Regions from separate parts of the Acidovorax sp. ACV01 genome, predicted to be linked through region 2. Evidence: riboswitches for the same ligand, from Rfam matches in the RefSeq annotation. Region 2 holds a riboswitch; the other holds the start of a gene.
The links. Region 2 has a riboswitch for S-adenosylhomocysteine ahead of metH (methionine synthase). Riboswitches for the same ligand answer to the same signal wherever they lie in the genome.
Positions count from the first base shown of each region.

Region 1 (15,460 bases), on a different contig from region 2:
CGTCATCAACAGCTCGCTGTTTGCCGCAACCGATGCGTCCAACATCCCCGACGGCGTCGCCGTGCAGATGGCCGAACTGTTCTCGGGCAACATCGACTTTCGCCGCTCGCTGCGCAAGGGCGACCGCTTCTCGGTGGTGTACGAAACCCTGGAAGCCGACGGGGAACCCCTCTCGAGCGGCCGCGTGCTGAGCGCCGAGTTCGTCAACAACGGCAAGACCCACCAAGCCATCTGGTTCCAGGAGCCCAATGCCGCCAAGGGCGCCTACTACACGCTGGACGGCGAGAGCATGCGCCGCGCCTACCTCACCTCACCGGTCGAGTTCTCGCGGGTGACCAGTGGCTTCAAGATGCGCCTGCACCCCATCCTGCAAACCTGGCGCGCCCACCTGGGCACCGACTTCGCAGCCCCCGCCGGCACCGCAGTGCGCACCGTGGGCGATGGCGTGGTGGAGTTTGCGGGCGTGCAGAACGGCTTTGGCAATGTGGTCTTCGTGAAGCACCGCAACCAGCACGTCACCGTCTATGCCCACCTGAGCCGCATCGATGTGCGCCAGGGGCAGTCGGTGGAACAAGGCCAGACCCTGGGCGCCGTGGGCGCCACGGGCTGGGCCACCGGCCCGCACCTGCATTTCGAGTTCCGCGTGAACGGGGTGCACCAGGACCCGCAGACCATCGTGGCCCAGAGCGAGGCAGCCACCCCGGTGTCGGCGGCTTCGCGCCCTGTATTTGATCGCCTTGCGGCCAACATGCGCATCCAGTTGTCTGCCGCCGCACTGATCGAGCAGGCCAGCGCAGATTGATGTGAAGCCCCCCCTGAGTCGCTTCGCGCCTTCCCCCCACGGGGGGACGCCGCCAGCGCACGCAAGCGAAGCGCCGCATACGCGGCGCGGCGGCCCTTGCGCGGCGGCCGCTGACCTTCGCTGCGCCAGTTGCAAAGGCCTTGGCGCCTCTGGACGCGGGGCATTCCAGTCCACGCCTTCACAGTCCACACGGCTCCTGTGAGCGCATCCGAGTTGTACATCGGCCTGATGTCGGGCACCTCGCTCGACGGGATCGACGGTGTGCTGGCCGATTTTTCCGGCCCGCACTGCGTCGTCACCCACCATGCCAGCGCGCCCTTCGCGCCCGAGTTGCGGGCCGAACTGATGGCCCTCAACACCTCTGGCACCGACGAACTGCACCGCGCCGCGCTGGCGGGCAACGCCCTGTCGCAGGCCTACGCGCAGGTGGTGCAGACGCTGCTCGAACAAAGCGGTCGGCCTGCCACGTCCATCCGCGCCATCGGCGCCCACGGACAGACGGTGCGCCACCGTCCCCAGGAATTCGATGGCACAGGCTACACGCTACAACTGGGCAGCCCCGCCCTGCTCGCGGAACGCACGGGCATCACCGTGGTCGCTGATTTCCGCAGCCGCGATGTGGCTGCGGGCGGGCAAGGTGCGCCCCTGGTGCCTGCGTTCCACCAGGGCGTGTTCGGCCGTGCGGACGAGACCGTGCTCGTGCTCAATATCGGCGGCATCTCCAACCTCAGCGTGCTGGGCGCCGACGGCAATGTGCTGGGGTTTGACTGCGGCCCTGGCAACGCACTGATGGATGACTGGTGCCAGCGTCACACAGGCCATGCCTTTGACGCGGGGGGCGCCTGGGCGGCCAGCGGCCGGGTGCTGCCGACCTTGCTGGCCTCGCTGTTGGACGAACCTTTCTTGCGCAAACCGCCCCCCAAGAGCACGGGCCGCGATCTGTTCAACCCCCAGTGGCTCGCACACCACCTTCAGGCATTCGGAGATGCAAACCCGGTCGACGTGCAAGCAACCTTGACAGAATACACCGCTAGCGCTTGCTCCACAAGCATTAATAGCTACAAACAAGATAGCAAAATTGTGGCAGTGTGTGGGGGGGGCGCGCTCAACACGTACTTGATGGCCCGCCTGCAGGCCACCTGCCCCAGCGTGCAGGTTGCCGCCACCGATGCACTGGGCCTACCCGCCTTGCAGGTGGAAGCTGCAGCCTTTGCCTGGCTGGCCCGGCAGACGCTGCACGGATTGCCAGGCAATCTCGCCAGCGTCACAGGCGCAGCCGGCGCCCGGGTGCTGGGCGCGGTCTACCCGGCCTGATCGGAGCGGGGGCTGGTGGCTGCGCCCTCGAACCACAATCAACCATGGTCCGTCGCATCCGCCGTGGCGGCCACCTGGCTTCTGGCGCGGTCTTGCAGTGGCAGTTGCCAGAAGATGCCCGCCGAAGCCACGGTGATGAGCCCCATGCAGGCAAACGTGGCCTGAAATGCCATCAGGGTCTGGTGGACGGCGGCAGCGTGAAAGAAGTCGGTGAACGCCACCAGCACCGCCCCGGCGGCGGCCACCCCCATGCCCATGGCCACCATCTGCACCATCGACAGCAGGCTGTTGCCGCTGCTGGCCATGGTGTGCTCCAGATCCTTCAGGGTCACGGTGTTCATGGCGGTGAACTGCAGCGAGTTCACGGCGCCAAACACTGCCAGTTGCACGATGTGCACCCACAGCGGCTGCGTGGGAGTGGCCAGGCCAAAGCTGGCCATCACCAGCCCCACAAGCAGTGTGTTGCCGACCAACACCTGCCGATAGCCAAAGCGGTTGATCAGCGGCGTGGTGAACCGCTTCATCGACATCCCGGCCACGGCCACCGGCAGCATCATCATGCCGGCGTGCAAGGGCGAATAGCCCATGGTGACCTGCAGCAGCAACGGCACCAGAAACGGCATGCAGGAACTGCCCAGCCGCGAGAACAGATTGCCCAGCAAGCCGATGCGCAGGGTATCGACGGAAAACAGCCGGGGCGAAAACAAGGGGTCCGGCCGCCGTGCCGCGTGCAACCAGTACGCCACCAGGCTGGCCAGGCCAAAAATCATCAGAACCAGCACACCGGCCTGGCGCAAACCCAGGCTCGCCAGCCCGTCCAGCGCCAGAGACAGGGCGACCATCCCGAAAGCCAGCATCAGATAGCCCGCCAAGTCGAAGCGCGGCATCACGCTAGCGGGCTCGCCAGGCATATAGCGCCACGTGGCAATGCACCCTACCAGCCCCACCGGCACATTGATGAGAAATATCCAGTGCCAGGATGCGACCTCCACCAGCCAGCCGCCCAGCGTGGGGCCAATCAGCGGCCCGATCAGGCCCGGGATGGCCACGAAGCTCATGGCTTGCAAGAACCTTTCGCGCGGGAAAGTGCGCAAGACCACCAGCCGCCCCACCGGCAGCAGCAACGCCCCGCCGAGTCCCTGCACCACGCGCGCAGCCACCAGCTGGCTGAGGTTCTGCGCCAGGGCGCAGCACACCGATCCCGCCACAAAAAGCACGATCGCCGCCAGATACACGCGGCGTGCGCCGAAACGGTCGGCCACCCATCCCGAGGCAGGGATCAACATGGCCATGGCCAGGGAATAGGCCACCACCACCGATTGCATACGCAAGGGGCTCTCCCCCAGGCTTCGGGCCATGGCAGGCAGCGCGGTATTGACGATGGTGGCGTCCAGCGTCTGCATGAAGAAACCGATGGCCACCAACCACAAGAGCACCGTCAAGGATCTGTCTTGCTGCATCAGTGCTGTTCAGAAAAATTGGAACGGAGTGTCCCCATGAAAAAAGCCGCCCGGTTGGGCGGCTGATCTTTTTTGCCCCAGGCCGCAGACACGACCTGGAACCCCCATGAATCTCAGGCAGAGAAACTGGAGCCACACCCGCACGTGCTGGTGGCGTTGGGGTTCTTGATGACGAATTGGGCGCCCTGCAGGTCTTCCTTGTAATCGATCTCGGCGCCCACCAGGTACTGGTAGCTCATGGCGTCGATAAGCAGCGACACGCCATTCTTGGTCATGGTGGTGTCGTCTTCGTTGGTGATCTCGTCGAAGGTGAAGCCGTACTGGAAGCCGGAGCAGCCGCCACCCTGCACGAAAACGCGCAGCTTCAGGTCGGGGTTGCCCTCTTCGGCAATCAGGTCCGCCACCTTGGCCGCCGCACTGTCCGTGAACAGGATGGGGGCAGGCATTTCGGTCTGGATGTTTTCGGCAACAGCGCTCATGGGGTACTCCGGGTTCAATGTTTGCGGTGAATAGTACTGCAGACCGCTCGGGAATTCAGATCACTGGCCGTTTGACGCTAACTTCAGTGGGGGCTTTTCCTCCACCAGCACGGCCACCGGGCACATCTGCCCGGCAATCACGGCCCCCTGGTGCATCTCCAGCGCCTTGTAATGCACATTGCCGGTGATCTTGGCCTTGGGCTGCAGTTCGAGCAGTTCTGCGGCATGCACGGGCCCGATCACCTGGCCATTGATGATCACGTGGTCGGCATGCACCGCACCTTCCACGCGCGCCGTTTCGGAAATCACCAGGATGCTGGGCTGCTCGGAGCCCGCGCGGATGTCCCCCACCACCTCGCCATCGATGCGCATGCCTTCTGCGAAGTGCACATCCCCCTCAATCCGGGTGCCCTGCGCGACCAGGCTTTTGATCGGCGGCTGTTTTTTGCGGGAAAACATGGGTGAAAACTCCTGAAAGCGCATGCTCCGATCCAGAACATACAAAATAGAAAACGATGAGGGCGCCCAGAGAAGGTTGCCGTACTGCGCGTGCGAGGCGTCTAGAAGCCAATAGGAGCGTCAGGCTGCTCCCGGCCCGACCACAACCCTCTTGCCTAGTCGATGGCCATCGCCTGGACGGCGCGAACCGTCGTGCCCTCCAGCACCCGAGCCGTCACGGTTTTTACCACGGCGCTGGGGGGCAGATCGAGCACACCTTCAACACGCCGGTATTGCTTGACCTGCAGAGGCTGCCCCTGGGCTGGCTGGGTCTGGGTCCAAGGCTTGCCATCCTGGGTGCCAGTCAGCACCAGCTCCAGCCGGCCATTGAATTCTGGGGCATTGCGCGCCGCCTGGATCACCAGAACCTGCCACCGCAGCTGCATCCCACCCAGCACTTCGGCCTGCAGGCTGCGGATCGCCAGCCCTTCGGTCTTTGCGGCGGGGATCAGTTTTTCAAAGAACCCCAGGTCTTCACGCAGCGTGCGGTTGTCGGCCTCCAGCTGCCGAACCTGCGCCATCAGGCTTTCCTTGGCCGCCCGCTCGGCCACGAGCAGGCTCTCGGCCGTGTGGGCCACCGTCTGCTGCTCCTGGCCCTCGGCGCGCCAGCGGTCTACTTCTGCCCGCAACTGAATCAATTCGTCACGGGATACGGTGTCCAGACCTGCGATGGACTTTCCAAACTCGAAGGCCCACAGCGCTACCGCGGCACAAAAGCCGAAGACCACGGCCAGGGCCAGCCAGCGAAATGGCCAGGGCAAGGCACTGCGGATGGCAACCCGCGGGGCGCTGATCGTCAGCCGACGGCGCAGAAGGCGAAGGCGCATGGTGGGAGCAGGTGGATCATCAGGATGGCGCGGAGAAAAGAGCGCACCTTAAACGAAAAAACCGCCCTGAGGCGGTTTTTTGATCTGTAAAGCAGTCCGGGGACGCTTTCGCAGGGTGAGATGCCAGCCCGGAAGCTGACATCCACGCAGGACCCAGCCAGCTTAACGCTTGGAGAACTGCTTTGCGCGGCGTGCAGAGTGCAGACCGACCTTCTTACGTTCGACTTCACGGGCATCGCGGGTCACGAAGCCAGCTTGGCTCAGGACGGGCTTGAGGGATGCGTCGTAATCGATCAGGGCGCGGGTGATACCGTGGCGGGCAGCGCCAGCCTGGCCGGATTCACCACCACCGTGCACGTTGATCTGGATGTCGAAGGTTTCGACATGGTTGGTCAACGCCAGGGGTTGCTTGGCAATCATGATCGAGGTTTCGCGGCCGAAATAGGACTGGATGTCCTTGCCGTTCACCGTGATCTTGCCGGAGCCTTTTTTCAGAAACACGCGGGCGACGCTGGACTTGCGACGGCCGGTGCCATTGTTCCATTCACCAATCATCTCAAGGCTCCTTAGATTTCCAGCACTTTGGGCTGCTGGGCGGTGTGGGGATGCTCAGCACCACCGTACACCTTGAGTTTCTTGATCATCGCGTAGCCAAGGGGGCCCTTGGGCAGCATGCCCTTGACAGCCTTTTCCAGCGCGCGGCCGGGGTGCTTGGCTTGCATGTCGCGAAAGTTCGTGGCCGTGATACCGCCGGGGTAACCCGAGTGACGGTAGTACACCTTGTCCAGGGACTTGGTGCCGGTGACCTTGAGCTGGGCGGCGTTGATGATGACGATGAAGTCACCGGTATCGACGTGAGGCGTGTAAATGGCCTTGTGTTTGCCGCGCAAACGGAGAGCAACTTCGCTGGCTACTCGTCCGAGGACCTTGTCGGTCGCGTCAATCACAAACCACTCGTGCACGACCTCAGCGGGCTTTGCGCTGAAAGTAGTAGTCATGAGTTTCTCTTCAAAAGAGGGTTTGGCGGGTCCTTTTCCACGGTCGGTGCTTCTCTGAAGGAAGCCTCTTAGGTGGGAGTCAGTCTTCGCCGCGGGACCACAAAAGCGCTGCGAAGCCCTCGATTATACGAAGTTGCCCACCTGTGGCGCAAGCCCGGTTCATCGCGGAACTCATTTCGACATCCCCGGGCGCTCGGCAGCGGCTAGTTGGGGGTCTGGCGGCGGCGCTGTTCTTCGGCCTCGTAGCGGCGGCGGTTCTCTACGCAGATGGGCTGGTTGGCCTGGGAAGGCTTCTGGCATTCCTGGTGGACGCACATAGGGCGAGACAGGAAATTGGCATCCGCGCAGGCCTCCTGCGGGCTGGGTACCCGTGGAGGTGGGCGGGGCTTGGGCTCGGCCACCACGGGCGGGGGTGGTGGCGGTGGTTCCTCACGCACCACGATCGGGGTAGGGGCGGGTTCAGGGACAACACGCCGAGTGACCCTGGGTGGGGTGCGCGGCGCAGACGCAGGAACCAACGCAGACGCTGGCACGGAGGCCGCTGCCGCCGCATCGCTCGCAACGCCATCGACCGCAGCGGATGCCCCGGTGGCCGGATTCGCCAGCGCAACCTCGACCACTGGGGGAGGCAGTGCGGCGGCAGGAGGTTCCGCCATCTCGGTGATGATGTCGTCCTGGGGAGCCTTGCTGCTCTGGACCCAGCGCAAGCCGGCAGCAGAAGCCACCACGGCAAAAACAGCAATTCCAAGCCAGACCATGGCGGGCGAACGCCGCGCCTTTTTTCCCGTTTTACTGTGGGGGCGGGGAATCTCCCGCTCCATCTGACGCAGCCGAGGCTCCGGCACATGCCGTGTGGTTGCGCCCTGCTTGTGATTGCCCGCAAGATCGTCATAGCGGGAGTCATCGGCGACCACCGTGTCTCCCGCGTCGATGAAGACCGTGTCGCCCGCCTCTGCCGCCACCGTGTCCGGCCCTCCCAACATCACGGTGTCTCCGCCCACATTCGGCTGGCCTGCGGGGCGGCCGTCCTCATCGGCATCGTGGGGAGATCCATCCTCGATTGCGCGCAGTGACTGGGCATGCATCTCTGCCACGATGCTGGGTGCCGATGTCACATCCACCGTGGGCGTTATCAGGCCAGGGCCAGGCTGGTCGGCAGGTTCAACCCAGATATCGCCCAGGTCGGTCCGGAAATCGAAATGCTCGCTCCCCTCCGGCGCAGAGGTCATCTCCATGAGCTGCAAGAACGCGTCGATGCTCTGCGGCCGGTCCTCTGGCTTCAGCGCCAACGACTGTGCGATCGCCGCAACGAAGGGCGGGGAATACTCCACGCCAAACTGCCGCTTGACGGTTCTGGCGACGCGGGAGAACGACACCATGCGATCACGGATGGAGCGCAAGGTCGCAGGCAGCGGTGTGTCATTGCACAGGCAGCCATGCACCACGGCAGCCAGGGAATACAGGTCGCTCCAGGGCCCCTGGCGCAGGTCCTCGTCGCCATCGGAGTACTGTTCGATGGGTGCGTAGTTGACCTTGAGGACGGCGGTGTGTTTGCGGTCCTGGTCGTTGATCGCATGCCGGGCAGCACCGAGGTCCAGCAGCACCGGCGGGCCAATGTCCTGCAGGAAGATGTTGTCGGGCGAAATATCCCGGTGCAGGGTTTTGCCGTCGTGCAGTACCCGCAGGGCACCCAGCACGGACCACAGCACCTTGCGCAGCCAGATCTCGGGGGGCGGCGTGCGCATCTGGGCACGAGCCTGCTTGAAGGTCATGCCGCTATAAAGGGGCATGACCATGTAGGCGGTATTGTTGGCCTCCCAGAAGCGGAACACCTTGACGAGCGAAGGATGGTCAAACTGCGCCAGCAGGCGCGCCTCGCCTACGAAAGAGGCCAAACCGGCTTGGAACGTTTGCTGGTCGGACGACGACCGGACCCACAACGACTGACCCTGCGCCCGGCCCGCCAGCGCCGACGGCATGTATTCCTTGATGGCCACCGCCCGGTGCAGCGAATGGTCAAAGGCCTTGTAAACCATGCCAAACCCACCGACCCCCAGGAGCGCCAGGATCTCGAATTCAGCAAGGCGGGTGCCCGGCGGCAGCGCATCCACATGGCTGACACCGCTGGCTGGGGCTTGGCTGAAACTTGCGATCATGGTGAAAAGGGTGTGGCGTGCATGCGAGCTTCGACGGAGATTGTGAGCGAACGGGTGCCAAAGCCGCTCCAAACGCAATCATGAAGCATGCCAGCATGCGCTACAGAAACAAAAGGCTTCCGGTCTGCCAAAAAAGTTACACACCCTGGTCAGAAAAGCGTGATTGTGCCGTGCCATGGTCCCAGGCAGCACCCAGCCCCATGACAAATTCGCATGGGACCATGATTCGTGGCCCAAGGGCCTGCGGTCGGGCGCAGGCCTCTCCCCGGCTGCTCCTGGCGCGCACTCGTTACCATAGAGCCATGTTCAGTTATCGCCACGCCTTCCACGCAGGCAACCATGCCGATGTGCTCAAGCACACGGTTTTGATCGCCGCCTTGCAACACCTTACCGAGAAAGACGCGGCACTGACCGTGCTGGACACCCATGCAGGTGCAGGCCTGTACCGGCTCGACGGCGACTACGCCAGCACCAGTGGCGAAGCCGCAGATGGCATCGTGCGCCTATTTGCCCCCACGGCCCCCGCCCTCACGCCAGCCCTGCAGGCCTATGTGGACATGGTCCGCGCCTTCAACCAGGGCAACACACTGCGGGTTTACCCAGGCTCCCCATTCATCACCCAGCGCCTGTTGCGCGACCGCGACAAGCTCAAGCTCTTCGAGCTTCACCCCACCGATCTGCGGGCACTGGCCGGCAACGTGGCCCAGCTCGAGGCTGGCCGCCAAGTGGCGGTATTGCACGAAGATGGGTTTGAAGGGATCAAGAAATTTTTGCCTCCACCAGCCCGCCGCGCTTTGGTGCTCTGCGATCCCAGCTATGAAATCAAGAGCGACTATGCAAAGGTGCTCGACATGGCCGCTGATTCGCTCAAGCGCTTTGCCACGGGCACCTATGCGTTCTGGTACCCCATCATCCCGCGCCCCGAGGCCCACGACCTGCCGCGGCGGCTCAAGACCCTGGCCACCAAGGCTGGCAAAAGCTGGCTGCACGCCACGCTCACGGTCAAAAACAGCAAGCTCACCGAAACGGCTGCGGGTGACGTCAAGCGCCCCGGGCTGCCGGCCAGTGGCATGTTCCTGATCAACCCGCCGTTCACCTTGAAGGCAGCGTTGAAGACCGCATTGCCGCAAATGGTGGAATTGCTGGCCCAAGACAAACACGCCACACACACGCTCGAATCGGGCGGTTGACGGCAACGTCAGTGATCAGGGGGCGGGGCAATCCCGCTCGCCCTCCTCCAGGGCAAAAAGCTCCACAGGCTTGAGCCCCAAGCCCACCATCCCGAGCACTTCGGCAGCGCCCCGGCTCAGGTCGATCACCCGTTTGCCCGTGTGCGGGCCCCGGTCGTTGATGCGGACAACCACAGAGCGGCCGGTGGCTTGGCTGCGCACGCACACGCGGGAGCCAAACGGCAGCGTGGGGTGCGCGGCGGTGAGCGCCTTCATGTCGAACGGCTCTCCACTGGCTGTGCGGCGCTTGTGGAACTTCGCGCCGTACCAGGACGCCAATCCCACCTGGTCTGCTGGCATGCGCAGTTGGGAGGAGGCCTGCTCGCTTTCGGCACTGTCCTCCGTTGCAGGGCGCGGCGGATCGATCAACATCGCCTCGCCCGGCACGCTCAACAGGTGTGGCGCCAGTGCGTCGGCCTCGGCTGACAGCCCTTGCGCGCGCCCCCAGGACGAGCAGCCCCACACCGAAACGCAGCAGACCACCCCGAACACCCGCCACCACCAGGCCGCCCGGCGTCCACCCTCCTTGCCTGGTTCGGCGGCATCGCCGTGCGGCTGGCGCATCAGATTCCCAGCCGGCGACAGATCTCCAGCGTCGCGGCACTCTGGTTCATCGTGTAGAAGTGCAATGCAGGCACTCCCGCGCTGCGCAGCTGGTCACACAGGTCGGTCACCACATCCAGCCCAAAGGCCTTGATGCTGGCCGTGTCGTCGCCAAACGCCTGCAGGCGCAGCCGGATCCAGCGGGGAATCTCGGCGCCGCAGGCGTCCGAGAAACGCATCAACTGGGTGGAGCTTCCGATGGGCATGATGCCGGGCACCACGGGCACATTGGCCCCCAGTCGCTGCGCGTCTTCCACAAAGCGGAAATACGCATCGCTGTTGTAGAAATACTGGGTGATGGCCGAGTCCGCGCCAGCTTGCACCTTGGCGATGTAGGCCTTCAGGTCAGCCTCCGGCGACTTGGCCTGTGGGTGCACCTCGGGGTAGGCGGCCACTTCGATGTGGAAATCCCGGCCAGTCTCCGAACGGATGAAGGCCACCAGATCGCTGGCGTAATGAAACTCCCCGCCCGCACCATAGCCGCTGGGCAGATCGCCACGCAACGCGACAAGGCGCTTGACGCCCATGTCCTTGAGCATCGCCAGCTGCTCGCGCACGGACTGGCGTGTGGCGCCAATGCAGGAAAAGTGCGAGGCGGCGCCCACACCTTCGGCCAGGATTTCACGCACCGTGCCAAAAGTGCCCTCCTGCGTGGAACCACCGGCGCCGTACGTCACCGAGCAGAAATCAGGGTGCAGCACATACAGCTGCTGGCGAGCCACTCGCAACTTGTCGGCCCCTTCCGGCGTCTTGGGCGGGAAAAATTCGAAACTCACCGGGAAACCGGTGCCCTGGGCATTGGCAGCAATCATGTTGCCCTCCTCGCATAAACAAAAAATTCACGGTTGCCATCGCCGCCCTGGATGGGGCTGTCGAGCCAGGCCTGTACGGCCAGGCCCTGTTCGGTGCAGCAGTCACGGATGCGCTTTTCCACCACCGCGTACAGCGCCTCATCGCGCACGATGCCGCCCTTGCCCACCTGGCCCGGCTGCAATTCAAACTGTGGTTTGACCAGCATGAGCAAGTGGCAATCAGGCCGCAGGAATGCGGCGATGGCAGGCAACACCAGGGTCAGCGAGATGAAGGACAGGTCCCCCGTCACCAGGTCGAACACCGGCGTCGTATCCACACCCGCACAATCCGCACGGCGCCGGCGCTGAACCGGCAGCGTGCCCTGCGCGCGGGCCTCGGCACGTTGGGCGCGCTCGGACTTGAAGGCTTCGATGTCCTGCTCCTTGGCGTCGCCGCTGTCATCGTAGGCATCGTCCACCAGCCCGCCGTTGCGCATCCAGCTGTAGGGCGCCTCGGGCTGCGTCTCGTTGTCCTCCTCAGCATCGACGACTTCGGAGAGCGCCAGTTCGCACGCGTCCTGCAGCGCCTGGGCGGTCAGCGAACGCGCATTCACACCCTCTACACACACCACCCGCAAATCGCTGCGCAGCCGCTCGTGCAACTGGCCATGGCCCACGTCCACGCCGACAACTTGCACCGCGCCCTGCTGCAGCAGGCAATCGGTGAAGCCGCCGGTGCTCTGTCCCACATCCAGGCAACGCAGCCCGGCCACAGATAGGCCCGTGGCCTGCAACGCCCCTTCGAGCTTGAGGCCGCCGCGCGAGATGTACTTGGCCTCGGCATCGTCCAGCAACTTCACCTCGGCCACGGACGGGATGTCATCGCCGTTCTTGGCCACCTTCTGCCAGGGCGCCAGCGGCGACAGGCGCCACTCCACGCCCGCAGCAATCAGCCGCTGCGCTTGCGAGCGCGTGGCCGCATGGCCGGAGTCCACCAAAAAAACATCTGCGCGCATGCATCACTCTCTCGTCAATCGACGATGGATTTCATAGCCAAATTGGCATCTACCGCTTTATCCATAATGACTTTTTGCTCCCAAAACAGGAGCAAAAAATCAAAATGGATCAGTAGCGGTACGTATCGGGCTTGTACGGGCCTTGCTTGGACACGCCGATATAGGCCGCCTGCTCGTCTGAGAGTTCGGTCAGCATGGCACCGACCTTCTTCAGGTGCAGGCGTGCCACCTTTTCATCGAGGTGCTTGGGCAGCACATAGACCTGGCCGTTCTCGTAGCGGTCCTTGTGCAGGAACAGCTCGATCTGGGCAATGGTCTGGTTGGCAAACGAGCTGGACATCACAAAGCTCGGGTGGCCCGTGCCGCAGCCCAGGTTCACCAGGCGGCCCTTGGCCAACAGGATGATGCGCTTGCCGTCCGGGAAGATCACGTGGTCCACCTGGGGCTTGATCTCTTCCCACTCGTACTGCTCGAGCGACGCGACCTGGATTTCGTTGTCGAAGTGGCCGATGTTGCAGACGATGGCCTGGTCCTTCATGGCCTTCATGTGGTCATGGGTGATTACATCCTTGTTGCCCGTGGTGGTCACGAAGATGTCGGCCTTGTCGGCGGCATATTCCATGGTCACGACCTTGTAGCCTTCCATCGCGGCCTGCAGGGCGTTGATGGGGTCGATCTCGGTCACCCAGACCTGGGCCGACAGCGCGCGCAGGGCCTGGGCACTGCCCTTGCCCACATCGCCGTAGCCGGCCACGCAGGCCACCTTGCCGGCGATCATCACGTCGGTGGCGCGCTTGATGCCGTCCACCAGCGACTCGCGGCAGCCGTACAGGTTGTCGAACTTGCTCTTGGTCACCGAGTCGTTGACGTTGATCGCGCGGAACAGCAGCGTGCCCTTGGCCGACATTTCCTTGAGGCGGTGCACGCCGGTGGTGGTCTCTTCGGTCACGCCGATGATCTGGGCGCTCTTGCGCGTGTACCAGGTCGGGTCCACGGCCAGCTTGGCCTTGATGGAGGCGTACAGGCAGGTTTCTTCTTCGCTGGTGGGGTTGTCGAGCAGCGACGCATCCTTCTCGGCGCGCTGGCCCAGGTGCATCAGCAGCGTGGCGTCGCCACCGTCGTCCAGGATCAGGTTGGGGCCTTCGCCTTCGCTGCCGGCGGGGCCGAAGTCGAAAATGCGGTGGGTGTAGTCCCAGTATTCGGCCAGGGTTTCACCCTTGATGGCGAACACGGGGGTGCCGGCAGCAGCAATCGCAGCCGCAGCATGGTCTTGGGTGGAGAAGATGTTGCACGAAGCCCAGCGCACTTCTGCGCCCAGGGCCTGCAGCGTCTCGATCAGCACGGCCGTCTGGATCGTCATGTGGAGCGAGCCAGTGATGCGCGCACCCTTGAGGGCCTGTTTGGCAGCGAATTCCTCGCGGATGGCCATCAGGCCAGGCATCTCCGTTTCGGCGATGCGGATCTCTTTACGGCCCCATGCGGCCAGGCCGATGTCGGCAATGATGCAGTCGGTATTGACCGGGGCGTTGACGCGTGCGTTCATGATGGTTTGCTCCAAAGCATGTTTGAAAAACCACTGGTCGCGGGAGTGAAAAAGCTCACCACACGAGAAGTGGATGAGCGTCGTTGCTAGATGACTCCGAGCCTCACGCCCCGCCTGTGCTGGGGACGCTGCAACGCTCCTCGGATCGACAGATTATAAAAGCAAGTGCTTGGAGCCCACGCCCCCCCTGCTTTCACACCTGCAGTCGGGCTACGGAACAAGCACGACCACATGGCCCTCCTGCGGATCGATGCGGCCCGCATGGATGTCCGCAATCAAGGCCTGCGCCGCCGCGAACCCCTGGTGTTCGCGCACCCGCATCCAGGGCGGGCTGGCGTGGCTGACACGGTCGATGAACGCGCGCTGGGCGGCATTGAACTTCTGGTTGACCACCTCGGGACCCCAGTCGGCATTGCGCTTCTTGATCTGCACCGGGGCGAAATAGAACACGGGCGCCGGCCCCGGCAGGGCCGTGTTGCGCAGAAAGCGCGTGTTCTGCGCCGATCCCGCGTAGCAGTCGTACACCAGGGTATCGCCCAGGTGGTGGTGCACCTGCGAGCGCAGATCCTCATCGCCGGAGAAATCGACATACAAAGTGGGCACATCGGCCTCCAACGCTTCCAGTTCGCCGTACGCCACCGTGCGCTGGTAGCAGCCCAGGCCTCGCACGAAGGCGATGTTGCGGGGCGAGGTCAGCCCCACACGCTCGATCTGTCCGGGCCCCTCCAGGCAGAACGCGGTTCCGTAGGCCGTCTTGCTCGACGCGCTGGAGAACACCAGCCGCTGCGCGCCGAAAAACCCGTTGTCCTGCAGGAAGTCCGCCAGCATGAACGAGGTGATGAACAGCGGCCGCACCAGCATCTGGTAGTTTTCATCGCCCGCCCGGTACGCCGGGTCGGCGCTGGTGCGCGTGTACTGGTTGTAGGCCGAGGTGAGTGACTGGCGGTGCTCCGCTCCGTCGTAGAAACCCCGGGCCGTCACGCGCACCGGTTCCATGCGCACATGGCTCGCGATGGGCCAGTAGCCGTAGAAACGCTCGCCCACGGCCACGCCCTCCACGTCGGAGGCCACCACATCGGCAAAGCCCCACACGGGCATGTGGCCCCAGCCCGCCTCGCCCGTGGGGAAGAAATTCCAGTACTTCATCGCATCACCAAAGGCGGCATAGGTAATGTTGTTCGTCGTCACCGCCACGCGGTCCACACGCAGCAGGGCCTCGCCGGGCTGCAGTGGAGCAAGGGGGAGTTCCTCGGTGCGGGTGTGATTCAATGCATTTTTGTCGGTTAACAGGCGGGTCAGCAGCGTCATGGAAGGTCTCCGTTTGAGGGATGAAAAAGCACTCAGGGCACTGTATGGCGCCACGCCGCCGCGTGGGTTCGGAAACCGATGAACCCGCCGCGCAAGGCCCTTGCTGCCGGCTCCAGCGCGGCCCCCAAGCCGCTCAAGCGCCCTCGCCAGGCCCGGGCGCGCTTCACGGTGCAGGCCATCTACGACGCCTTTGTTCGGATTTGGCAACGTGACGGCTGGGACAAGCTCACCACACGCAATGTGGCGCTGGAAACCGGCATTTCCGTCGGCACGCTGTACGACTATTTCCCCAACAAGACAGCGCTGCTGTCGGGCTATGTGCGCCACTGCATCGAGTCCCTGCTCGCCGCCATCGACCGCGAGGCCGTGCAGCCCACCGACCTGCCCTGGACCGCGCGCGTCCGCCATCTGGTGCGCCTGGTGTGCGGCGTGGATG
Region 1 covers NZ_JACUZT010000010.1:84,724-100,183, forward strand. The annotation lists gene IB243_RS23820 (M23 family metallopeptidase) at 1-802, shown strand, start outside; gene IB243_RS23825 (anhydro-N-acetylmuramic acid kinase) at 1,001-2,116, shown strand; gene mdtD (multidrug transporter subunit MdtD) at 2,155-3,576, opposite strand; gene erpA (iron-sulfur cluster insertion protein ErpA) at 3,690-4,055, opposite strand; gene IB243_RS23840 (polymer-forming cytoskeletal protein) at 4,116-4,514, opposite strand; gene IB243_RS23845 (DUF6776 family protein) at 4,670-5,380, opposite strand; gene rpsI (30S ribosomal protein S9) at 5,543-5,935, opposite strand; gene rplM (50S ribosomal protein L13) at 5,947-6,378, opposite strand; gene IB243_RS23860 (serine/threonine-protein kinase) at 6,582-8,534, opposite strand; gene IB243_RS23865 (23S rRNA (adenine(2030)-N(6))-methyltransferase RlmJ) at 8,837-9,724, shown strand; gene IB243_RS23870 (septal ring lytic transglycosylase RlpA family protein) at 9,740-10,327, opposite strand; gene metF (methylenetetrahydrofolate reductase [NAD(P)H]) at 10,327-11,178, opposite strand; gene IB243_RS23880 (TlyA family RNA methyltransferase) at 11,175-12,173, opposite strand; gene ahcY (adenosylhomocysteinase) at 12,283-13,716, opposite strand; S-adenosyl-L-homocysteine riboswitch at 13,785-13,864, opposite strand; gene IB243_RS23890 (DUF2855 family protein) at 13,927-15,024, opposite strand; gene IB243_RS23895 (TetR/AcrR family transcriptional regulator) at 15,103-15,460, shown strand, end outside.
Region 1: another riboswitch for S-adenosylhomocysteine. It lies ahead of ahcY (adenosylhomocysteinase); the one in region 2 lies ahead of metH (methionine synthase).

Region 2 (15,460 bases):
AGGGCAGGCAGCGCTGCCACAGGGAGGATTGGCTCGAATCAAGGGGAAACGGCATGGGGGCTCCGGGCAATGCGGCAGATGGCCCCATTGGAACACTGCGCCCCGGCGGTGGCGTGCCAACGGTTCGCAAAACGTGCGGCGCGTGACTTCGCTCCGTCCCCCCGGGCTGAAGTGCCCGCGGGTGTGGCGGACTCGCTCGTAGCTTCTCAGCCGTGCGCCATGCGGTAGGCCAGCGGTGTCTGCCCCGTGGCCTGCTGAAAAGCGCGGTGCAGGCCCGCCTCGCTGGCAAAGCCCAGGTCTTCGGCAATGCGCTTGAGCGGCAGGGGTGTGTCGCACAGGGCCTCGCTCACCTGCCGCAGCTTGATGCGCCGCATCCAGTGCGCGGCAGAAAGCCCCGTGTGCGCCTGCACCCGCCGTGCCAGCGTGCGGGGCGACAGGCCCAGCGCATCGGCCAGCGCGGGCAGGCGCAGGGCGGTGGCGGGGCAACGCTGCACCCAGAGCATCGCGCGCCGCAGTTCGGCGTCGGCCACCGCCATGAGGTCGTGCCCGGCAAACGCCGGGTGGGTCGTGCGTGGGCGGGGCAGCATCAGCAGCGACTGCAGATCCGCCAGGGCTGCGGCATCCAGGCGCGTTGCCAGCGCGTGCAGCATCAGGGGTAGGTAGCCGTTGGCGCCTGCAGCGGTGGTGATGGGGCCGTCTTCCACCAAAGGCTCGTCAAAGCGCCAGTGCACCGCGCCAAACTGCTGCTGCAGCGGGGCCCGCAGCCACCAGGTGGCCGTGGCGCCGCGCCCGCGCATCCGGCCGCTGGCCGCTGCCAGCGCCACGCCCGCGCAATAGCTCCACACCTGGGTGCGGCGGGGCAGGGCCCGCAGTGCCGCGATGGCGGGCGCGATCTGCTGTTGCAGCTGCGGCATCTGCAGTCCATCGGGCGAAGACAGCCACAGGCCGGGCACCAGCACCGCGTCCACCTCGGCCTGCGCCAGGGCCACGCTGGGCGTGAGGGCAGGGCCTTGCCAGGTGGGCACGGGCTGCAGGTCTGCACCGGCCCAGCAGGTGGTGATGACCGCGCGCTGCGCGCGCAGGTTCGCGGCGCGGGCCAGGTCGGCGGTGGCAAAGAGGCCTGCGGGCATGCAGCCGGGGTACAGCAGCAGTGCCAGGCGCAGGGGTGGTGGGGGTGGGGCGGCGGCACGGGGCATTCGGCGAGATGGTATGGCTTGAAATGGAAAGAAATTGTCAAAACAGGCCATTCTCACCGGGCGCTCGAATCCCAACAATCTACTGCACACCCACTGGCTTCGGAGCCCACCCCATGCAGATCACCCAATTGCGCAACGCCACCTTGCTTCTTGAATTCACCTCCGCAGAAGGTCGCCCCGTGGGCCTGCTGGTGGACCCCATGCTCGCCCCCCGGGGCAGCCTGCCCGCGTTGCGCTATCTGGGCTCCGGGCGCCAGCGCAACCCTATTGTGGAGCTGCCCGAGGGCACGGACGCGCTGTTGCAGCGCGTGACCCATGCCCTCATCACACACTGCCAGCGCGGCCACTTCGACCACCTGGACCGGCTGGGCAAGCGCTTTCTGCGCGAGCGGCAGATCCCCGTGCTGTGCATGCCGCGCGATGCCGATTACCTGGCGCAGCGCGGCCTGCTGGTGTGGCCGCTGGCGGGGCCGGGGCGCCAGCCGTTTGCGCTGGGCGGCCATGTCACGCCGATCCCGTGTGTGCACGGCACCGGCTGGGTGGGCCGCTTCATGGAGCACGGCCATGGCTACCTGCTGGAGCTGCCGGGCGAGCCCAGCGTCTACCTGGCGGGCGACACCGTGCTCACGCCCACGGTGCGCGATTGCCTGGCGCGCCTGCAGCCCGAGGTGTCGGTGTTGCCTGCGGGCGGGGCGCGGTTCGATGTGGGGGCAGAAATCCTTATGGACGCCGCCGACATGGCCGAAGCCGCGCAGCTGGCCCACGGCACGCTGGTGGTGAACCACCTGCAGGCGCTGGACCACTGCCCCACCACGCGCGAGTCCGTGCGTGCCCTGGCGCAGCAGGGTGGTTGGGCGCACCGGTTGTGGGTGCCCGAGGACGGTGAACGCAGTGAGTACCTGCACGAGGCGAAGCATAAAAATACTATCGAAACAGTAGCAAATAGCGCCTGATGGATAGGCGCCAGGGCCACTTTTGACTCATATTTCAGGCCCAGCCGACTTCCCATCCGGCGTGTTCCGCTGCGCAGCGCTGTCTCGCATCAGCGCCACAAAACGTGCTGCCCCCAGGCCCAGGGGCCGCTCCTTGGACCACACCACATCCACCCACAGTGCGGTGCCGTTGCTCAGGTTCTCGAACGGCATCTCCACCAGCCGCCCCGCCTCGATGCGCGGTTGCACCAGTGCACGGGGCTGCCAGCCCCAGCCCAGGCCGGCCTCGATCAGGCCCAACGCGGCCAGGTGGTTGTCGGTGCGCCAGTGGTGGCGGGCAAACACAAAACGTGGGTCGGTCTGGCCCAGGTCGCGGCTGGCCACCACGATCTGCCGAGTGGTGGTCAGGTGCTCTTCGCGCAGCATGGCGCGCTCGGGCGGCTCGCCCCGGGTCAGGGCCGAGGCGCGCGCGCCCTGCAATACCGCGTGGTCCGGCGCCATCACGGCCACCAGGGTTTCGGTGCCCACTTCCTGAAACCCCTCGCGCCCGTCGATGCTGGGCCGCTCGAACACCAGCGCCAGCTGCGCGCGGCCGCTGTGCAGCAGTGCCAGGGCATCCACCTGCGGGGCGGTCAGCACCTCCACCTGCAGCAGCGGGTACTCCGACGCCAGCGTGGCCAACGGGCCCGTCCAGCGGGCGGCCAGCAGCTCGGGCGCAATGGCCAGCGTCAGGCGCTCCTCCAGGCCCTGCGTCAGCGCGAGCGCCTGGGCGTTGAGCTGCTGCAGTTGCCCTGCCAGCAACCGGGCCTGCGGTTCGAGCGCGCGCGCCGCCGCCGTGGGCCGGGGCTCGCGGCCACTGCGGTCAAACAGCTGCACATTGAGCTCGGCCTCCAGGTGGGCAATGGTCATGCTCACGGCCGACGGCACCCGCGACAACGCCCGCGCTGCAGCCGAAAACGAGCCGTGGTCGAGGGCGGCCAGAAACACCTGCACGCTGTCTGAAGAGAAGGCCATGCGTGTGATCTATCAAATAAACTGAAATAAGCTGACTTTATATATCAGCCGCAGGCACATAAAGTCCTACCCATGGACAAGAAACCCACTCTGTTCGGCCTGCAAGGACTCAAGCGCCGACTGATCTACGTAAGCCTGTACGAACTGATCGCCATCGCGGCGGCCACGGCCGGGCTCGCCCTGCTCTCGGGCCAGGGCGCGGGCCATTCGAGCGTGGTGGCTGTGGCGGCTTCGGTGATTGCCATCGTCTGGAACATCGTCTTCAATTGGGCTTTCGAGCGCTGGGAAGCGCGCCAGCCCGTGCGTGGGCGCAGCGTGGCGCGGCGTGTGGCGCATGCCATTGGTTTTGAGGGCGGGCTGGTCTTCACGCTGGTGCCGCTGTTTGCCTGGTGGTTCGGCATCAGCCTGTGGCACGCTTTCGTGATGGACCTGGGGCTGATCGTGTTCTTCCTGTGTTACACCTTTGTCTTCAACTGGGTGTTTGACCATCTGTTCGGTCTGCCAGCCTCGGCCATGGCCGCCGCCTGAGGGTTGGGTCGCCCAGATCTTCAAACAGTGTTAACGGGCGCTGGCGAGCCGCCTGGCCCACCACCTGCGCCCGATAATCGGCCCCATGCGTGGGCCGTTCTTTTCTCTCCTGTGGATGTCGTCCTGTGCGCTGCTGTGCGCCGCACTCGCGGGTTGTGCGGGCAGCGCCCCCGCACCACGCGGCGAGGTCAAGGGCGCATCTGCTTCGCCCGCCGAGCTGGCCCAGTCCGACATGAACCGGGTGGCCACGCTGGCCATGCAGGAGAACCTGGAAGGCTTGTTCCGGCTGATGGACAAGCTCTACCGCCGCAACCCCGCCGAATGGCGAAAAACCAGCACCACCAGCCGCGAGCACGCCGCCGAGCAGGTGCGCGTGGCCATCCTGCAGCGCCAGCCCTGGGCGCCGCTGCAAGGGCGCCGCGACATCGCCGCGATGGGCTTTGCGCTGGCGCCGGAGTTCACCGGGGACCGCGTGGCCGCCTTCATCCATGCCACGGCCGACATGATCATCACAGCCCATGGCGGCAAGACGGAGTTCTTTTTGCTCGACGGTGTGGATGCACAGCACCTCTACAACGCCGCCCGCAATGTGGAAAGCGCCGTGTGGCTGCTGGCCCAGCGCCGCAATGCCCAGGGCCAGCCGCTGCTGCTGGCCGACGAAATCGGGCCCCAGGGCCGCAACCTGAGCTTCGAGCGTGAGTTTGGCAAGGTCATCGCGCGCCTTGACCTGCTTGCCGCCCTGACCACCGAAAAGTACCGCCGCGCGGCCATCAGCTATGTACAGGGCATTGTGGGCGGCACTTTCCTGCAGTTCCTGCCGGTGCGTTGAGCGCGGATCAAGCGCTTCCAGCGCGGGACTGGGTTGGCGTGCGCCTCGGTGCGTGAAAGTTCCGGGTGAAAACGTAGCGTTACACTTTGGCAACCTTTCCACTCCAATCGGGACTTCCACATGCTCCAACGTGTTTTGCTGTGGCTCGCTGCGTTCTTGTTGGCCATGGGGGCTGCGACCGCGGCACATGCCCAAAGCGCGGACCTGTCCATCACCAAAACCGATGGCGTGACCACGGCCACCCCGGGCGGCTCGGTCACCTACACCATCACCGCGAGCAACGCCGGCCCGTCCAATGCCCCTGGCGCGACGGTGGCGGATACGTTTCCCGCCGTGCTCACCGGCACCTGGACCTGCGTGGGTGCGGGCGGCGGCACCTGCACGGCGGCGGGTAGCGGCAACATCAACGACACCGTCAACCTGCCCGCTGGCGGCTCGGTGACCTACACGGTCAGCGCCACGATCAATGGCTCGGCGACCGGGACACTGACCAACACCGCGACGGTGACTGCGCCGGGCGGCGTGACCGATCCTGTCCCAGGCAACAACAGCGCCACCGACTCCGACACGCTCACGCCACAGGCCGATCTGTCCATCACCAAAACCGATGGCGTGACCACGGCCACCCCAGGGGGCTCGGTCACCTACACCATCACCGCCAGCAATGCGGGGCCGTCGAATGCGCCTGGCGCAACGGTGGCGGATACCTTCCCTGCTGCGCTCACCGGCACCTGGACCTGCGTGGGTGCGGGCGGCGGCACCTGCACGGCAGCAGGCAGCGGCAACATCAACGACACCGTCAACCTGCCCGCAGGGGGATCGGTGACGTACACCGTCAGCGCCACGGTGAGCGGTGCAGCCACAGGGACATTGACCAACACCGCGACGGTGACAGCACCTGGTGGAGTGACCGATCCTGTCCCAGGCAACAACAGCGCCACCGACTCCGACACCATCACGCCGCAGGCCGATCTGTCCATCACCAAAACGGACGGCGTGACCACGGCCATCCCGGGTGGCTCGGTCACCTACACCATCACCGCCAGCAACGCGGGCCCGTCCAATGCCCCTGGCACGGCGGTAGCGGATACGTTCCCCGCTGCGCTCACCGGCACCTGGACCTGCGTGGGTGCTGGTGGCGGCACCTGCACGGCAGCAGGCAGTGGCAACATCAACGACACCGTCAACTTGCCTGCGGGGGGATCGGTGACCTATACGGTGACCGCCACCGTGAGCGCAGCGGCCAGCGGAACGCTGGTCAATACCGCGACGGTGACCGCGCCGGGCGGAGTCACCGACCCCAATCCGGGCAACAACAGTGCCACGGATTCCGACACCATCGCATCGCAGGCCGATCTGGCCATTACCAAGACCGATGGCGTGACCACGGCGAACCCCGGCGGGTCGGTGATCTACACCATCATCGCCAGCAACGCCGGCCCGTCCAACGCCCCGGGCACGACGGTGGCAGACACCCTGCCTGCCGTGCTCACTGGCACCTGGACCTGCGTGGGCTCCGGCGGCGGCACTTGCACGGCAGCGGGCAGCGGCAGCATCAACGATGTCGTCAACCTGCCTGCGGGTGGATCGGTGACCTACACCGTCACTGCCACGGTGAGCGCGTCGGCGACGGGGACGCTGGTCAACACCGCGACGGTCACGGCCTCAGGGGGGGTGACCGACCCCAACCCGGGCAACAACAGCGCCACCGATACCGACACCATCGCCGCAGTGGCTGCGAGCGCGATTCCGTCGCTGTCCGAGTGGGCTCTGTGGCTGATGGCGGGCTTGATGCTGCTGGCCGCATTCTGGGGCCGCCGCCCAGTGCGCTGATCGCAGACGGGCAACTACAATCGCTCCTCGGCCCAAGGAGCGTTGCAGCGACTTGCCATGCCCGGTTGGGTGCATGGCGATTCGTCAGGCTTGGGTCCCGCGCACCCCACCGTACACCGCAACGACGCTCACCTGTTTTTCCGCTGTTCCTGCTGCACAGGTGAGTGAGTAAGTCCTATGTCCGCTGTATCCCTGCCCCCCATGAAACTGTCTGGCCTGGAGCCCGTCTCCATTGGCGAGGGCACCTTGTTCGTCAACATCGGCGAGCGCACCAACGTCACCGGCTCCAAGGCGTTTGCGCGCATGATTTTGAACGGCCAGTACGAAGAAGCCCTGGCCGTGGCCCGCCAGCAGGTGGAGAACGGCGCGCAGGTCATCGACATCAACATGGACGAAGCCATGCTCGACAGCAAGGCCGCCATGGTGCGGTTTTTGCAGCTCATCGCGTCCGAGCCCGACATCGCGCGCGTGCCCATCATGGTGGACAGCTCCAAGTGGGAGGTAATCGAGGCCGGCCTGCGCTGCGTGCAGGGCAAGGGCATCGTCAACTCCATCTCGATGAAGGAGGGCGTGGACAAGTTCAAGCACGAGGCACGCCTGGTGCGCCGCTATGGCGCCGCTGCGGTGGTGATGGCGTTTGACGAAACAGGCCAGGCCGACACCTACGAGCGCAAGATCGAAATCTGCGAGCGTGCCTACCGCATCCTGGTCGATGAAGTCGGCTTCCCGCCCGAAGACATCATCTTCGACCCCAACATCTTTGCCGTGGCCACCGGCATTGAAGAGCACAACAACTACGCCGTCGATTTCATCGAAGCCACGCGCTGGATCAAGCAGAACCTGCCGGGCGCCAAGGTGAGCGGCGGTGTGTCGAACGTGTCGTTCAGCTTCCGCGGCAACGACCCCGTGCGCGAGGCCATCCACACCGTGTTCCTGTACCACGCCATCAAGGCCGGGATGGACATGGGCATCGTCAACGCCGGCATGGTGGGCGTGTACGACGACCTGGAGCCCGAGCTGCGCGAGCGCGTGGAAGACGTGGTGCTCAACCGCCGCCCCGACGCCGGTGAGCGCCTGGTCGAGATCGCCGAAACCGCCAAGAGCGGCGCCAAGGACGAGAGCAAGCGGCTCGAATGGCGTGGCACACCCGAGCACCCGAAGACGGTGGGCGAACGCTTGAGCCACGCCCTGGTGCACGGCATCACCGACTTCATCACCGAAGACACCGAAGAGGCCTACCGCGCCATCCTGGCCAAGGGCGGCCGCCCGCTGCATGTGATCGAAGGCCCGCTCATGGACGGCATGAACGTGGTGGGCGACCTGTTTGGCGCGGGCAAGATGTTCTTGCCCCAGGTGGTGAAAAGCGCGCGCGTGATGAAGAGCGCCGTGGCCCACCTGATCCCCTACATCGAAGAAGAAAAGCGCCAGGACGAACTGGCGGGGCGCGATGTGCGCAGCAAGGGCAAGATTGTCATCGCCACCGTCAAGGGCGACGTGCACGACATCGGCAAGAACATCGTTACCGTGGTCCTACAGTGCAACAACTTCGAGGTGGTGAACATGGGCGTGATGGTGCCCTGCCACGAGATCCTGGCGCGTGCCAAGGTCGAGGGCGCCGATATCGTGGGCCTGTCGGGACTCATCACCCCCAGCCTCGAAGAGATGCAGTACGTGGCGGGCGAGATGCAGAAGGACGAGCACTTCCGCATCAAGAAGATTCCGCTGCTCATCGGCGGCGCCACCACCAGCCGCGTGCACACGGCGGTGAAGATCGCGCCGCACTACGAAGGCCCCGTGGTCTACGTGCCCGATGCCTCGCGCAGCGTGAGCGTGGCGCAGAGCCTGCTGGGCGACGGCGTGCAGAACTACGTGGATGAGTTGAACGCGGACTACGACAAGGTGCGCACCCAGCACGCCAACAAAAAGGCCACACCCCTGTGGCCCCTGGCCAAGATCCGCGCCAACAAGACACCCGTGGACTGGGCCGCCTACCAGCCCGCTGTGCCGCGTGCGTTGGGCCGCCGCGTGTTCAAGAACTTCGACCTGGCCGAGCTGGCCAAGTACATCGACTGGGGTCCGTTCTTCCAGACCTGGGACCTGGCCGGGCCGTACCCCGCCATCCTGACCGACGAGGTCGTGGGCGTGGAGGCCACACGCGTGTTCGCCGACGCGCAGGCCATGCTGAAAAAGATCATAGAAGGCCGCTGGCTCACCGCCAGCGGCGTGATGGGCCTGTACCCCGCCAACAGCGTGAACGACGACGACATCGAGTTCTACACCGACGAGACGCGCACCGAGGTGGCCATGACCTGGTACGGCCTGCGCCAGCAAGCCGAAAAGCACACCATCGACGGCGTGACCCGCCCCAGCCGCTGCCTGGCTGACTTCGTCGCGCCCAAGAGCAGCGGCATTGCCGACTACGCAGGCATGTTCGCGGTCACGGCGGGCCTGGGCATCGAGAAGAAGGAAAAGGCCTTCATCGACGCGCTGGACGACTACTCGGCCATCATGTTCAAGAGCCTGGCCGACCGCCTGGCCGAAGCCTTTGCCGAAGCCTTGCACCACCGCGTGCGCACCGACCTGTGGGGCTATGCCGCTGGCGAAGCGCTGAGCAACGACGACATGATTGCCGAGAAGTATCACGGCATCCGCCCCGCGCCCGGCTACCCCGCCTGCCCGGACCACAGCGCCAAAAGCGAGCTGTTCCGTGTGCTGCAGTGCGAAGAAGTTGGCATGACGCTGACCGAAAGCCTGGCCATGATGCCGGCCGCCAGCGTGAGTGGCTTCTACATCGGCTACCCCGACGCGGTGTATTTCAACGTCGGCAAGATCGGTGAAGACCAATTGCACGACATGGCCCAGCGCCGGGGGATGGACGAGGCGGTGCTGGTGCGGCTGCTGGCGCCGAATCTGTGATGCTATGAATTTGGTAGCTTTTGGCGCTTGATGGATAAGCGCTAGGGGCTGATTTCATTCAAAGTTTGCAGCCACCCCTTCCATACAACCTTCAGTGGCGCTGGCCTTGCGGCAGCTGGGCAATCACCTTGATCTCGAACTGAAACCCGTACAGCCAGGTCACGCCAATGCCCGTCAGGGTGGGGTGGGGCGCCTCGCCCCAGAACTCGGGCACAACACTCCACACGGTTTCAAAGTTGGCCTCGGGGTTGACCACAAACATCGTCACGTCCACTACATCGTCAAACGTGCAGCCCGCCGCCTGCAGCACCGCGTTCAGGTTGGTGAACGCCAGCCGCACCTGCGCCTTCAGGTCGGGCTCGGGCGAGCCATCTTCGCGGCTGCCTACCTGGCCCGACACGAACAGAAACCCGTGGGACCGCACCGCAGGCGAATAGCGGTTGCGCTCGTACAGCGCTTGGCGACCAGCCGGAAAAACAACTTCGCGTGGTGGCATGAGAGAACTCCTTCAGTGGGGCCAGCAAATTGCCCCGTGGTTAACGATGAAGGCACTGTAGGAGTGCGCGCCCGGCCGATAAACAGGCAACTCTGCCCACCACTGTTCTTAGAATCCAAACAATCTTTGAACAATGGGCCCGCCATGGACCGTTTTGACGCAATGCAGGCCTTTGCCCGCGTGGTGGAGTCCGGCAGCTTCACCAAAGCCGCCCACACCCTGCACATGAGCCGCACCACCGCCACGCAGCTGGTGCAGCAGCTCGAGGCCCGCCTGCGCGTGAAGCTGCTCCACCGCACCACACGCCGCGTGCAGGTCACGGCCGACGGCGCTGCCTACTACGAGCGCGTGGTGCGCCTGTTGGCCGATCTGGACGACGCAGAGACCAGTCTCTCCACCGCATCCGCCGCGCCCCGGGGCCGCCTGCGGGTGGACGTGCCCAGTCCGCTGGCCCGCCTCATCCTCGTCCCCGCGCTGCCTGCGTTCCACGCGCAATACCCCGACATCCAGCTTGACATGGGTGTGAGCGACCGCCGCGTGGACATGGTGGCCGACAACGTGGACTGCGTGGTGCGCGGCGGCACCATCACCGACCCGTCCCTTGTCGCGCGCCACGTGGGCGACCTCCCCCTGCGCGTGTTCGCCGCCCCCAGCTACCTGCGTCGGGCTGGCACCCCCACGCACCCGCAGGTGCTGGACGACGCCGACACGCACCACCGCACCGTTGGATTCCTGTGGGCCCGCACCGGCCGCCCTGTGCCCTACGCCATGCGCCGGGGCGCGGAAAGCGTGCAGGTGCAAGGCCGCTACGTGTGCGCGCTGGATGATGGCAACGCCTACCTGGCCGCAGGCCTGGCGGGCATGGGGTTGCTCTGGCTGCCCAGCTACATGGCCCAGCCCCACCTGGCCCGCGGCGAGCTGGTGCCCCTGTTTGAAGACTGGACGATGGACCCCATGCCGCTGTACGTGGCCTACCCGCCCAACCGCCACGTGAGCGCCAAGGTGCGGGTGTTCATCGACTGGGTGGTGGGGCTGATGGCGCAGCACGCGCCGGTGGTGGGGCAGGGTAGAGATGTGGTGCTATCGAATGAATAGCTTATGGCGCTTGATGGAAAAGCGCCAGAGGCCGGTTTGGCCTCAAAATCATTCCAGAAAATCGGCCGAAACCAGCCAGATGCCAATCACCCGCGCCAAGCCGCCTCAATGGCTGCAATGTCGATCTTGCGCATCTCCATCATCGCGTCGAACGCACGCTTGGCAGCCGCTCTGTCGGGGTCGGTGACGGCCTGCGTCAACACCCGTGGCGTGATCTGCCACGACAGCCCCCACCGGTCCTTGCACCAGCCGCAAGCGCTTTCCTGGCCACCGTTGTCAACGATGGCGTTCCACAGCCGGTCCGTCTCGGCCTGGTCGTCCGTTGCCACCTGAAACGAAAACGCCTCGCTGTGCACAAACGCCGGGCCCCCGTTGAGCCCCAGGCACGGAATGCCCAGCACGGTGAACTCCACCGTCAATACGTCGCCCTGCTGGCCCGCAGGATAGTCCCCCGGCGCGTGCATCACACGGCCTACTGCGCTGTCAGGGAAGGTGGCAGCGTAGAACTTGGCGGCATCCAGGGCGTTGCCGTTGAACCAGAGGCAGATGGTGTTTTTGCTGGGCATGGTGAGGGTCTCCAAAACTGAGATGCACACCTGCATCCGCGCGGTGCAGGACGAAGGGTGATTTTGACGGCTTGGGCGGTACAAGGGGGCGCGTGCTCTGGCCGGCAGCCCCAACGTAACTTCGCACTGCCACAATGGCGCGACAGGAGCACACCCATGAACACAGGATTCCAGCAAACGCGCCGCGCTGCGCTCACTGCGGCGGTAGCTGCCGCTTTGGCAGCGTGCGGGGGCGGAGGCTCTGGCGATGGAGAAGCACCCGCGCCGGTAGGCCAGGTGATCAACTCCACCATCAAGTCGGCCTCCAATGGCAGCACCTACCCTGTTCAGGTTTTCTTGCCCGAGTCATACGCCACGGGCACAGCGACCCTGCCCGTCATCTATGCAACCGAGGGTGATGCCCAGTACGGCGGCCCCAATCGCTCCCGCTTCGACACCTTCAAGGAGGTGCTGCAGCGGCGGGGGACCCAGGCCATTCTGGTCGGCATTGGCGGCACTGCCTGGCGGGGTACCGACTTCCTCATGCCGGGCGCAGCCAAGTACCTCGACTTCCTTGTGAAAGAACTGGCGCCAGCCATCGAGCGGCAGTACCGTGCCGACCCCAAACGCCGGGTGTTGTCGGGCTTGTCCCATGGCGGCTACTTTGTGGTGGCGGCGCTGATACTGGAGGCCCGTGCGGGTGTGCCGCCCAGCTTTTCACACTACCTCTCAACCGAATGCAGCGTGGGGGAGCACACCAGCCCTGCAGGGGTGTTGGCGTTTGAAAAACAGATCGACGGCAAGCCCTTGCCCACGACCTTGTTGCTCGCGGGGGCAAGCGGTGGCAACCACCCGCTGATAAGCATCCCTCTTTTCAACCAGATGGCCTCGCAGAACCTGCCGGGCCTGGTGATGCTCAAGGCCGAGTACAGCACCTCGCACGTGGGTGCGGATGTGCCCGCGTTTGAAGATGCGCTGAAGCGGTTCTTTCCTTGAACCGGCATGCGCGCAGCGGCGACCACTGTCTGCTCCGGCAGCGGCAGGCGGTAGTTGCTCGTGGGTGGCGCGGCTGCTGCCAGCCTGAAAATGGCAAGCGCAGGTGGGTCGCTTGCAAGCTTGCTGCGCGAGGAGGATAATTCGCTCTTATGAAAATTCTCACCAACGTGATCAAGGCATCGTTCGCCACCTAGTTGCGCCCCCTGATCGCGTGTCGGAGGACCTTGCGCCTTCCGGACCTCCAAACCCCGGCAGGCTTTGTCCCTCCCGGGGTTTTTTGTTTTTCGACTTACTTGCTTCACACCAACCTATGCGTACCTACGACAAGTTGATCGCCACGATTCCCGACCGCCGGAGCATGAGCCCCGTGCGCCCGGGCTCCGGCGACAGCACACATCTCAGACGCTAGCGACCAGGCGAATCCTTCATGCCTGGGCTGGCGCAAAGCCAACCAGGCGGCAGCTGCTCGCAGAGCCGAGTGCAGCCGCAAGAAAGATGATTGAAAGATTCGCCATGACCAAGAATTCACGCCATACCAGCAACGCCCATCTGCGCAACCTCGGTGTCATCGCCCACGTCGACGCGGGCAAGACCACGACCACCGAACGCATCCTGTTCTACACGGGCGAAAGCCACCGCATCGGCGAAGTGCACGACGGCACCGCGCACATGGATTTCGACCCGCAGGAGCAAAAGCGCGGCATCACCATCAACAGCGCGGCCGTCACCGTGCACTGGAAAGGCACGCAGCTCAACCTGATCGACACGCCCGGCCACATCGACTTCAACATCGAGGTGAACCGCTCGCTGCGCGTGCTCGATGGCGCGGTCGTCGTGTTCGACGGCGTGGCCGGCGTGGAGCCGCAGACCGAGACCAACTGGCGCCTTGCAGACAAGTACCGTGTGCCGCGCATCGCCTTCATCAACAAGCTCGACCGCGTAGGCGCCGACTTCCACCGCGTGGTGGCCATGATGGAAGAGCGCCTGGGCGTGCGCGTGGTGCCGCTGCAGATCCCCATCGGTGCGGAAGGCGACTTCCGCGGCGTGGTGGACTTGCTGAGCCTGCGCGCCCGCATCTGGGACAAGGACGACGCGAGTGCGCCCTACCGCGAAGCCGACGTGCCCGCCGAGCTGCTGGAGCAAGCGTTGCGCAGCCGCGCCCGCCTGGTCGAGGCTGCCGTGGAGCAGGACGAAGCGGCCCTGCAGGCCTATGTGAACGGCGAAGAGATCGCTGTGGATGTGCTGCACGCCGCCATCCGCAAGGGTGTGCTGGCCGGCGCCTTCGTGCCCGCGCTGGCCGGCTCGGCCTTCAAGAACCGGGGCGTGGAGCCCTTGCTCGACGCCGTGGTGGACTACCTGCCCTCGCCGGACGACATCGTGCGCGAAGGCAGCGAGACCGCTGCGGACCCGTTCAAGGCCCTGGCGTTCAAGGTCGTCACCGACGACCACGGCGCCAAGGTCTTCGTGCGCGTGTACGCAGGCCGGCTGGCCCGCGGCGACGTGGTGCTCAACACTAGCACGGGCAAGACCGAGCGCGTGTCGCGCCTGTACGAAGTGCATGCCGACAAGCACATCGAGCGCGACGAGCTGGTGGCGGGCGACATCGCCGCCGTCGTGGGCCTCAAGGACACGCTGACGGGGCACACCCTGAGCGACCCGGCCCATCCCGTGGTGCTGGAGCAGATCAGCGTGCCCGAGCCGGTGATCCACGTGGCCATCGAGCCCAAGGCGAGCGCGGACCAGCAAGGCCTGTCCAAGGCCCTGCAGTCCCTGCTGCGCGAAGACCCGAGCCTCAGGCTGCAGCACGACGCCGAATCCGGCCAGACCATTCTGTCCGGCATGGGCGAGCTGCAGCTCGAAGTCTCGATCGAGAAGCTGCGCGCACGCCACGGCGTCAACGTGTCGGTCGGCCGCCCCCAGGTGGCCTACCGCGAAACCATTTCGAAGAGTGTGGAGGTACACCATGTGCACAAGAAGCAATCGGGCGGCCCCGGCCAGTTCGCCGAGGTGAGGCTGCTGCTCGAACCCCTGCCCCGGGGCGAAGGCATCCGCTTTGACAACCGCATCGTCGGCGGCGCCGTGCCGCGCGAATTCATCCCCGCGGTGGAGGCCGGCATCCGCCGCGCCGCCCTGGCAGGCGTGGTCGCCGGCTTCCCCGCCGTGGACTTCGCCGCCACGCTGGTGGATGGCAGCTTCCACGAGCGCGATTCGTCCACGCTGGCCTTCGAGCTGGCGGCCATGGCCGCCTTCCGCGAAGGTTTTGCGAAGGCAGCCCCCCAGGTGCTGGAGCCCGTGATGGCCGTGGAGGTCATCACCCCGGCCGACTACCTGGGCGATGCCATCGGTGATTTGAACCGCCGCCGCGGGCTGGTGCGCGGCCAGGGCCAACGCGGCAACGCCGCCACGGTCGAGGCCGAGGTACCGCTCAAGGAGATGTTCGGCTACATCGGTAGCCTGCGCGCCCTGTCTTCAGGCCGTGCGCAGTATTCGATGCAGCTAGACCACTATGGGGTGGTGCCCGCGGGGGAGATGGCTGCTTTGGTGCCGTGATGATGTGAAGTGGCGCGTTGGGCCGGGCTTGACGGCCTGTTAGCGCAAAGACGGGGGGCGTGGACGGATGTCTGCGCCCCATTTTTTCTGTCTGCGATGGAAGCGTAGATGGTTGTGTCGGCTCAGGAGTGCGCTTGTGGCGCCCAGAAGATCACATGCCCCCGGCGGTCGTACACCACCAATTGGTGGCCGCTGGCTGCCACGGCCTTCATTTGGTGCTGCCACATGCGCTTGTCGCACACTGCAGCGTGGAGAAAAACCACGGATGTTCCCTCGCCCGCCATCAGGGCTGCCAGCGACGCGCCGTCCGACTGAATTCTGCAAATCGCTGTAATGGGAGTTGCTTCAGTGGCGCTGGGGATTAGCTGTCTGCGGGCGTCCCCTCTGCCCCCGCCGCCATCTCCAGCTGCATCATGATCATGTTGACCAGCGTGTGCACCGTGGGCCGCCCGGTTTCGATGACGTAGTGGGCAGTTTCGCGGTACAGGGCGTCGCGCTGGGTGTACAGGTCGCGCAGCTTGTCCATGGGG
Region 2 covers NZ_JACUZT010000003.1:157,745-173,204, reverse strand. The annotation lists gene IB243_RS09520 (PPK2 family polyphosphate kinase) at 1-55, opposite strand, end outside; gene IB243_RS09515 (GlxA family transcriptional regulator) at 207-1,196, opposite strand; gene IB243_RS09510 (MBL fold metallo-hydrolase) at 1,310-2,149, shown strand; gene IB243_RS09505 (LysR family transcriptional regulator) at 2,177-3,142, opposite strand; gene IB243_RS09500 (PACE efflux transporter) at 3,215-3,670, shown strand; gene IB243_RS09495 (hypothetical protein) at 3,756-4,499, shown strand; gene IB243_RS09490 (IPTL-CTERM sorting domain-containing protein) at 4,620-6,332, shown strand; S-adenosyl-L-homocysteine riboswitch at 6,361-6,469, shown strand; gene metH (methionine synthase) at 6,510-9,248, shown strand; gene IB243_RS09480 (RidA family protein) at 9,340-9,744, opposite strand; gene IB243_RS09475 (LysR family transcriptional regulator) at 9,889-10,839, shown strand; gene IB243_RS09470 (VOC family protein) at 10,926-11,405, opposite strand; gene IB243_RS09465 (alpha/beta hydrolase) at 11,562-12,380, shown strand; gene fusA (elongation factor G) at 12,894-14,930, shown strand; gene IB243_RS09455 (hypothetical protein) at 15,053-15,193, opposite strand; gene IB243_RS09450 (shikimate kinase) at 15,292-15,460, opposite strand, start outside.